DNA from 3 places in the Bacillus sp. NPDC094064 genome. Region 2 is predicted to be linked to each of the others. Evidence: riboswitches for the same ligand, from Rfam matches in the RefSeq annotation. Region 2 holds a riboswitch; each other region holds the start of a gene.

Evidence for each region. A riboswitch is a leader RNA that binds a small molecule or an ion and turns the genes downstream of it on or off. The one in region 2 is predicted to bind S-adenosylmethionine.
Region 1: linked by a shared signal. The riboswitch ahead of ACQKNI_RS01665 (M20 family metallopeptidase) and the one ahead of ACQKNI_RS24810 (peptide ABC transporter substrate-binding protein) in region 2 are both predicted to bind S-adenosylmethionine.
Region 3: linked by a shared signal. The riboswitch ahead of ACQKNI_RS05900 (Na+/H+ antiporter NhaC family protein) and the one ahead of ACQKNI_RS24810 (peptide ABC transporter substrate-binding protein) in region 2 are both predicted to bind S-adenosylmethionine.

Annotation. Positions count from the first base shown of each region.
Region 1 is NZ_JBNNUI010000001.1:303,162-306,446, reverse strand. Features, by position in the region: gene ACQKNI_RS01665 (M20 family metallopeptidase) at 1-1,159, opposite strand, end outside; SAM riboswitch class I at 1,248-1,349, opposite strand; gene ACQKNI_RS01660 (AAA domain-containing protein) at 1,425-3,285, opposite strand, start outside.
Region 2 is NZ_JBNNUI010000015.1:50,637-53,921, reverse strand. Features, by position in the region: gene ACQKNI_RS24810 (peptide ABC transporter substrate-binding protein) at 119-1,759, opposite strand; SAM riboswitch class I at 1,895-1,999, opposite strand; gene ACQKNI_RS24805 (aldo/keto reductase) at 2,152-2,985, opposite strand; gene proC (pyrroline-5-carboxylate reductase) at 2,987-3,285, opposite strand, start outside.
Region 3 is NZ_JBNNUI010000002.1:249,810-253,094, reverse strand. Features, by position in the region: gene ACQKNI_RS05905 (flagellar basal body rod protein) at 1-108, opposite strand, end outside; gene ACQKNI_RS05900 (Na+/H+ antiporter NhaC family protein) at 338-1,654, opposite strand; SAM riboswitch class I at 1,749-1,854, opposite strand; gene ACQKNI_RS05895 (DUF402 domain-containing protein) at 1,975-2,493, opposite strand; gene gltP (glutamate/aspartate:proton symporter GltP) at 2,562-3,285, opposite strand, start outside.

The sequences.
Region 1 (3,285 bases), on a different contig from region 2:
CTAACAACCCTTCTTCTGTAATTAATCGATAAGCGGTATTCGCTAATGCTTTTGCCGATGTAATTAATGCTTTATCTCCTAGTTCTGAACGTGCAGCTTCTCTAAATTCATTCGTATGTGCAATTAAGTCATCTGGGCCGATTTTAATGTACGGATGAATGGTCGGTACGACTTGGCTTACGTTTCCTGCGTCTGTTGAACCAATGCCCACTCTTTCTTTACGATTTACATCTTCACCTTGTAGTTCAAGTTCTTCGGCTACGACGTCGTTAAATGTTTTTGTTACGAGTAGTTCATCAATTTCATTTTGGAATTGATGAATTTTTACTTTTGCGCCTGTTGCTAACGCTGCTCCCTGTGCGATATTCCTTACTTTTTCTGTTACTTCCGCACATCTTTTTCTCGTTGCTGCGCGGATGAAGAACCTTGCTGCGGCGTAGTCAGGAATAATGTTAGGTGCTTTTCCGCCCTCTGTAATGACGCCATGAATTCTCACATCTGACGGAAGTTGTTGGCGAAGTGCGTTAATACTGTTATACAGCTGAATCACCGCATCTAACGCGTTAATTCCTTCTTCTGGTGAAGCTGCGGCGTGAGCTGTTTTTCCGTAAAAATGAAAATCAAGTGGATCGACTGCTAATGATGGACTCGTTGTCGCTGTTTTTCCGCTCGGATGAATCATAAGTGCCGCATCAATGTTTTTAAATAAACCTGCCTTTACATAACTTGCTTTCGCACTACCGTTTGGCCCGCCTTCTTCTGCTGGTGTCCCAAACACAACAACTTCTCCGCCAATTTCTTCAAGCGTTTCTGATAATGCGATTGCGGCTGCAACACTAATGGTACCAATTAAATTGTGACCACACGCATGACCGAGTCCTGGCAGAGCATCATACTCAGCTAAAAATGCGATAACTGGTCCTTGTTTTCCTGAACTTTTTCGCGCGATAAATCCCGTTTCATGTCCAGCTATATTGTGCTGCAATTGAAATCCTGCACTTCCTAGCAATAAACTTAACGTTCTTGATGCGTAAAACTCTTGATTACCAATCTCCGGATTCGCATGAATATTATGACTTGTTTGTATGTACTTTTCCTTATTTCTTTCTATACTCTCTTCAATTGTTTTTCTTTGTGACGTGACTCCAGTCGCTCCCATTTTTCTTCCTCCTTTTATTTTCACATAAAAAAGCCTCTTTCTAAAAGATAGAAAGAGGCTTCTGCATATACAGTCAAAATGAGCTTCTTTCTTATCTTTCAAGTTACCTTGCTGGAATTGGCACAGTATTCATAAAGAATCCGCTGCCGAGGTATCATAGGGCCAGTCCCTCCACCTCTCGTGATAAGAATTTTCATAAAATTATATTAAATTATTTTCATTCTAAATTTATTCCAGGCAAAAGTCAAGGAATTCCTATCCGAATTTACCGAATATCTAAAAATCCTTTTAATACACCAATCGTTTCCGGTGCTTGCAATCTTGCACATACATACGGAAATTCCGTACTACCTTCAAACATCATTTGAGATGTGAGTGGTGCCCCTGCCCAAAAGATTTCATCATCGATTACGATAAACGGGAACGCTTTGTTTTGTCTTTGTAACTTTACATTCTTTAATGGAATTGGCCCATCACTATAGACCGTTATTTGCGCAGTTGTACGCATTAACGCTTGCCATACTCGTTTATCCACTTGTCTTGTACTCGGAAGTGAAATAATAATTTTTCGTTTTGCGGCTAAAATATCTTTTAATAACCCTTTCGACTCTTCAAGATTCATTTCCATAAACCAGCGTAATCGTTTCGAAATTTTTCGCTCCCACAATTGTCTTGATGTCGTGCGATCATACACATCACCGTGACGTTCTATATGCGCTGTTAATTGTGATAACGCTTGTTTTCTCGAAAGGTTTTTACGCATGTAGTGGCAATCTGATAATTGAATGAACTTTCCTCTCGCTCTCGTTACTGCTACATTGACAAGGCGATGGTTTTTATGATCAAAGAACAACACACCAGGACGTTCTTGCGGATAACTATCAACCGTATCAAATATCATCATATCTCTTTCAGACCCTTGAAACTTATGAACCGTTGCCGCTAGTACTGGTATGTGATGATACTTCGTTTTTTGCAACATTTCCCGAATACACGTTGATAAAAAGCGGGATTGTGCCCTGTAAGGTGTAACAACACCAATCGATTGAACACCGTCTAACAGTCCGATTAACATCATTTGCATCGCTACTAAACCAGACATAATGTTAAAACGAGAACCAGAAGCCGCGTCTTTTAACGAAAATGCTCCCATTAAACTCGTATCAAATAAAACACTCGCCTCATTTGCGAACGGCTGCAATTGCGCAAGTTCTTTACGCTCTGAAACAGACGGATGATCGTATACTCTATTTTTATAAATAAATGAGTTTGTAAACTTCGATATATCCGCATGCATACGTCTTTGTTCCTGCAGCATGAAAAGGTTCGGATGTGCTTCTGATTTATTTACAGAATCAACAATCCCGGCATGGTAAAACATATCTTCGCCGAGCCATTTTCGAACGAGTTCATGGTTTGCCATCGCAATCGGAGGTAACTGTAAAAAGTCACCACAAACGACGATACGTTTTCCAAGTGAAGCAGCCAATGCAATTTGCGGAACGAACGCCATACTCACTTCATCTACGACAACTAAATCAAATGTACGCTCATAAATAAGTGAATCAATGGCACATTTCGATAAAGTTGCACCGATTACTTGTGCATTTTCAATGTATTCTTTTTCTACTTCTTTAATTTTCGCTCGTTGTTTTCGAAGATCGCTTTCAATCTCCTGCATACGTTTCTTATCAGAGGACGTTGCCTTATACGATAAAATCTTTTCACGAAGCTCTTGGCGTGTTTCTTCCAAATAGAGCCTTTCTTCTCCCCATGACCCGTTCGTCGTTTCAACTAACTTCGACGCGAGTAACGTTTCATGATTTCGTATATGCTCATGTTGACTATAACCGTAACGAACGATTTCGCCAGGCGTCCATTTCTTTTTCTTCTCAATTTGCTTCGTTACTTCACTCATTAATACGTCAACAGCCGCATTACTATGAGCTAACACAAGTACTGATTTTCCTTTTTGATAATGAGCCGAAATAATACGCGATAAATTGTAAGACTTCCCTGTTCCAGGTGGTCCCCACACGTACGTTGTCGGATTGTAAAAAGAACGATATGCCAATTCATTTTTCGGATTTTTCATCTTCTCAAGATGCTTCGGACTGCTCGTTCCC
Region 2 (3,285 bases):
TCAAAATTCAGCGAAAGCAAAGACGTTAGGTGGGGGATCAACTGCCCGTAAAAGCCCGATTGATTCAACTAATAATCAGTGGGTGATGAACAAAACCCCCACTGATTAAAGTTTCACTTTATTTTTCGATTTTTGCCCATTTGAAGTTTAATTGACCTGCAAAGTCTACTTGCACAATTCCTTTCACATAAGAACGTTCTAAATAAGATTCACCTTTTTGGTAAAGAGGAGCGATAACAGAGTCTTTAAATAATATTTTTTCGGATGCTAGTAATGCATCAAAGCGTGCTTTTTCATCACCAGCTAAAGTCGTTTTTACTTTTTCAATTGTGTCATCGAATTCTTTATTAGAGTAGTGATCTAAGTTATAAGGGTTGTTCGTTGTAAATAGTTCAAGGAATGTAATTGGGTCCGCAAAGTCAGGGCTCCAACCGTCAATTCCAATTTCGTAGTCACCTTTTAATAAAAGTGAAACTTGTTGCTTACGCGGTTGCGGTTTTATATTTACTGTTAATCCATCTAAATTCTTTTCAAGCTGTCCTTTTAGGAACTCACCAGTTTTCTTCTCAAGGTCACCATCACTTGTTAATAATTCTAACGTTATTTTTTCAGATCCAAGTTCTTGTTTTGCCTTTTTCCATAATTCTTGTGCCGATTTTGTATCAACCTTTGTTAAATCGCCGTTTGCAACGCGGAAGTCTGTTCCGTCAGGTCCTTTTGCAAAGTTTTTTGGTACGAGACCAAAGGTTGGTGTAGAGCCATCATTTAATAATGTATTTACAAAGGATTTTCTATCAATAGTTTGATCAATTGCTTGGCGTGCAGAAACGTTTTGTAGCACTTTGTTTTGTTGATTCATACGTAAAAATTGTACGCCTACGTTCGGACGTTCTTTGAAGTTAGCATCCTTTTTATATTTATCCACGAAATCAGATGTTAGTTTGATACGGTCTAATTGTTTGGACTCAAATAAGTTCACTTCTGTTGATTTTTCTTTTACGACATTAAAATTGATTTCTTCCAGTTTGACATTATCTTTATCCCAATAGGTAGAGTTTTTCTTGAATTTAAAGCTTTGTTCGTGCTTCCAATCGCTTAGTGTAAAAGCTCCGTTGTACAAGAGTGTATTATCTTCTAAAGCGTACTTATCACCTTGTGCTTTAAAGAATTCCTCGTTAATTGGTAGAAATGTTGGGAACGCTGTTAAGCTAATAAAATACGGAACAGGACGCTCTAATTCTACCTCAAACGTATGGTCATCAATTGCTTTTACACCAAGTTGTTCGGCTGGAAGTTCTTTGTTGTTAATTTTTGTTGCGTTTTTAATATCAAAGAATAGAAATGCATATTCAGAGGCTGTTGTTGGATCGACAGCTCTTTGCCAAGCGAAGACAAAATCTTTCGCGGTAACAGGAGTGCCGTTTGACCATTTTGAATCTCGTAAATGGAATGTGTATTTCGTTTTATCGCCACTTACTTCATGAGATTTTGCAACACCAGGAACAGGTTTATTACCTTCACCAAGATTATACAAACCTTCAAATACGTTTCTCATTACTTGGCCAGAATCAGTATCTGTAGCACGAGCTGTATCCATTGTTCGTATTTCAGTAGGGGAAGATAAGTTTAAAACTTGTTTACTAGGTGCCTCGTCTTTTGCATTTGCTCCGCTTGCTTCGTTTTTATAACTACCGCAACCAGTTAATAAAATACTTACTCCTACAACTGATGCAATACCGGGTACAAACTTCTTTTTCATTTGATTTTCCTCCTAAATAATTAATAAGTTTGGATGATGATGAGGGAAATGAAAAACAAAAAATCCCTCTTTTCAGATCGAGAAAGAGGGATTTTTACGTACAAGTTATGCACCCGTATATAAACGAAGTCCCTCATTCTATCTTTCAAGCATAAAGCTTGCAGGAAGTGGCACAGTATTCAAAATGAACCTGCTGCCGAGGTTTCAAAGGGCCAGTCCCTCCACCTCTCTTGATACAATGAGTAAACGAATAAATTTTATTAATTTTTGTGTTTCTTTGATAATTCAAAATCTTACACCTCGGATAATAAAGTGTCAACCTAATGAAATATAGTTTAAATTTTCAGTTTTCTTTAACAGAAAAACCACTGCATATGGCAGTGGTTTTTCTACTAGAAGTTAAAGTTATCTGGATCTGGACCAACGCGATGATTTTCATTTAAAGCTTGAATTGCTTTCATATCATCAGTACTTAATTCAAAATCGAATATATTTGCATTTTCAATAATGCGATGTTCTTTAATTGATTTAGGAATTGTTACAACTTCATTTTGTAAATCCCAACGTAAAATAATTTGTGCAGTTGATTTATTATATTTTGTCGCAATTTCTTGTAATGTTGGGTTATCCAGTAGTTGTCCTTGCATTAATGGTGACCAAGCTTCAAGCTGGATGTTATGTTCTTTACAGAAAGTGTGTAATTCTTCTTGAGCTAAACGTGGGTGGTATTCTACTTGGTTGACCATTGGTTTAATTTCAGCGATTTCAAATACATCTTGCAAATGATGAATGTGGAAATTACTCACACCGATAGCGCGAACACGGCCATCTTTATAAAGCTTTTCTAATGCTTTCCATGATTCAGTATATTTCCCTTTTACAGGCCAATGTACTAAATATAAATCTAAATATTCTAGACCTAATTTTTCTAATGTAGTTTCAAATGCTTGAAGTGTTGTTTCATAGCCTTGATCGCTATTCCACACTTTTGATGTAATGAATAATTCTTCACGTGAAACACCTGATTCACGAATCGCTTGTCCAACGCCTTCTTCGTTTTGATAGATTGCTGCAGTATCGATGCTGCGGTATCCATTTTTAATAGCTGCTTTTACAGAATCAATTACTTCTGAACCATCTTCTACTTTAAAAACGCCTAAACCGAACCAAGGCATTTTCACACCATTATGAAGTGTTGTATAGTCTTTTAAACTTGTTAAACTCATATTATTTCCCCCTAGCTTTTTTATTTGTTGCTTCAACTGCTTGTTGGATTGCCTCCGAAAAATTATATTCATATAAAGTTTTGAGCCCTTCAGCTGTGGAACCACCTGGTGTTGTTACTTGTTCGCGGAGGTTAGCTGGATCTTGTGTTTGTTCAAGCATAGAAGCAGAGCCAGAAATCATTTGAATGACAAGGTGTTTTGCAGTTGCTTCATCGACTCCATAACTCTTTGTTGCTTCAATTAAGCTTTCAGCAAAGTAATAAAGGAAGGCTGGTGCACTTCCAGTAACTGCAGTAAGTT
Region 3 (3,285 bases), on a different contig from region 2:
CCAGTACACTACTCCTGCTCCGATTGCGAATCCTACAATACCAGCAAGACTACCAAGAGCAATTAGAGCCAAAATACCGGCCGCGATAAACGCTAGAAATTGTTTCATCTTGTGCTTGCCTCCCTTCGATTTGATACTCTTATCTTAACTATTTTTTCATCTTTCCATAACGAGCTTAAGAACCGTTTTCGACTCAGACTTAAGACCGAGTTGCATTCAGCCTTTCGTAAAAACATATGGCGGGATAGACTGATTTACTTTTTTATTACACATAAAAAGCCGTACAGAGAATATTCCCTGTACGGCTTTCGTTACTATTAATAAACTTCATTTTTAATTATGCTGTTTTATGATACTCTTTCTTTCCCGCCACTTTAGAAAACCTCGGGAAACCGATTAATATAGAAATGATTCCACATACTCCAACTAAGATTGGATAAAACGCATATGGTAACAATTCAATCGGAGATAAAGCCGCAAATCCTGCTGCCGTTAACATTTGCGCACCATACGGAATTAACCCTTGCACACAACATGAGAAAAGATCTAGTACACTCGCTGATTTACGAGGATCAATTTCATATTGATCTGCAATGTTTTTCGCAAGCGGACCTGTAAAGATAATAGAAATCGTATTATTCGCTGTACACATATTCGTCATACTCACTAAGCCAGCAATACCAAACTCTGCTCCTTTTTTCGAACGAATATTACGTGTTAAAAGATTCATTAAATATTGAATGCCACCATTATATTGAATCAGTTCGACCATACCACCAATTAAAATAGCAAGTAATACTAACTCCATCATACCGCCTATTCCAGTCGTTACACTTTTAAAGAAACTCTCTAACGTGTAACTGCCATCTAAAAGACCAATAACGCCGGATAATACAGTTCCACCAGTTAACACAATAAGTACATTCCAGCCAAGTAGCGCTGTAATAAGTACTCCTGCATACGGTAAAATCTTTATCCAGTCAAAGCTATGAGCTTTAATGTCTGTATCATTACCTAAAGTAATCATTACTAATAGTACAATTGTAATGATAGCGGCTGGTAATACAATTAAAAAGTTCGTTTTAAACTTATCTTTCATTTCTGTTCCTTGTGAACGTACAGCTGCGATTGTTGTATCTGAAATAAATGATAAATTATCACCAAACATCGCTCCACCAACAACCGTAGCCATCGTAAGTGCAATTGAGATATCAGTTTGCCCACTAATACCTACAGCAATTGGTGCTAACGCAGCAATTGTTCCCATTGAAGTACCCATCGCTAATGAAATAAATGCCCCTATAACAAAAATTCCAGCTACGATAAATCCTTGCGGTAAAATTGATAACGCTAAGTTAACTGTAGAATCAACGCCGCCCATCCCTTTTGCTGTTTCAGAAAACGCTCCTGCAAGTACAAAAATCAGAACCATAATCATAATATCTGGGTTCCCTGCACCTTTAGCAAATCGTTCCACTTTTACATTAAAGCTTTCTTTACGATTCATCGCTAAAGCGACTCCTACAGCAATTGAAATTGCTACAAGTATCGGCAATTTATAGAAATCACCTGTAATAATTCCAGAACCAATAAATAGCGCCAAAAATATCCCAAGCGGTAATAAAGCCAAACCATTTCCTCTCGTTTCTTTCAAAGTACCATCTCTCCCTAGTTTCAACCTTTTTCTAATGAATAACAAAAGACCTCTTCCAATGAGAAGAGGTCTTATACATCTATAAGAAACACTCTTCTCATCTTTCAAGCACATGCTTGCTGGATTTGGCACAGCACTCTGAAATCGAGTCCGCTGCCGAGGCATCGTAGGGCCAGTCCCTCCGCCTCTCTTTATAAGAAGGTTTCATATTTATTTTTTAATAATAATTTCTTCCCTAACTTTACTTGCTTACAAAACAAAAGTCAATTATTTTTTGTATAGATTTTTTTGGTAATTATACAAAAATTTGAATGCAATAATCATTTTAACTTTTTTATTTCTTCTTCCAATATTGAAATCCAATAAAATTCACTCTTTTTTATTGTATCTATTATCCATTTTGTTGTATGCCAAGCTAACTCATATTCTTCCTTTGTAACATCGTCATTTTTATAAGCATCCTCTAACTCATCTTCATCCAATACATATATTTCACCATTTGGTAACAATACTACATCTAAATATAAATCATCAAAATAAGGTAAACCACGTTCGTCTATTTCATATTCCTTCGCTACGTCAATATAATATTGCACTAATTTTTGTTGATCGTCTAACATAGCTGTAATAGCAAAGTTTTTCCCGCTTATAAAATATTGCATCCATGTATACCCGTCATCTGCAATACAAAGCTCTTTACCATTGTATTCTTTATAACTAGGCTCTCTCACTTTTTTTATATCTAATATCCCTAACATACCTGCTTTAACTTGCTTGACTATATAATTTTTCTCTATTAGCCGCTTCCACGAAGAACCGTCACCATATTTTCGTTTCATTACGTCCGCTCCTCTTCTATATATAGAAAAGCTCTCACATATTATGTGAGAGCTTTTTCATATTATAATTAAGCCGCTTGACCCTTTTCAGATATCTCTTTTAAATAAGCTTGTCCTTTTTCAGCGTCATATTGACCTTCCCACTTAGACATAACTACAGCTGCTAAAGAGTTACCTACAACGTTAACCGCTGTACGAGCCATATCTAAAATACGGTCAATACCAGCGATGAATGCTAAACCTTCAGCTGGAATACCTACTGTACCAAGTGTCGCTAATAATACAACGAATGATACGCCCGGTACACCCGCGATACCTTTTGAAGTAACCATTAATACAAGTAATAATGTAATTTGTTCCGTAATGGATAAATCAATATTGTACATTTGCGCTAAGAAGATTGCTGCAATTGCTTGATATAAAGTTGATCCATCTAAGTTAAATGAATAACCTGTCGGAATAACGAAAGATGTAATCGCTTTCGGGCAACCGAATTTTTCCATTTTCTCCATAATTTTCGGTAAAACTGTTTCTGAACTTGCTGTAGAATACGCTAAGATCAGCTCGTCTTTTAAAATCTTAAAGAATTGGAAAATGTTAATTCCGAATATTTTCGCTGTAAGTCCTAACACGACCACAACGAAGAAGATCATTGCTCCGTATACTACAATGAGCAATTTCCCTAATGGAATTAATGAAGAAAGACCAAATGTAGAAACTGTAACACCAATTAATGCGAATACACCAAATGGTGCAAATTTCATAACTTGGTTCGTAACGTAAAACATGGCG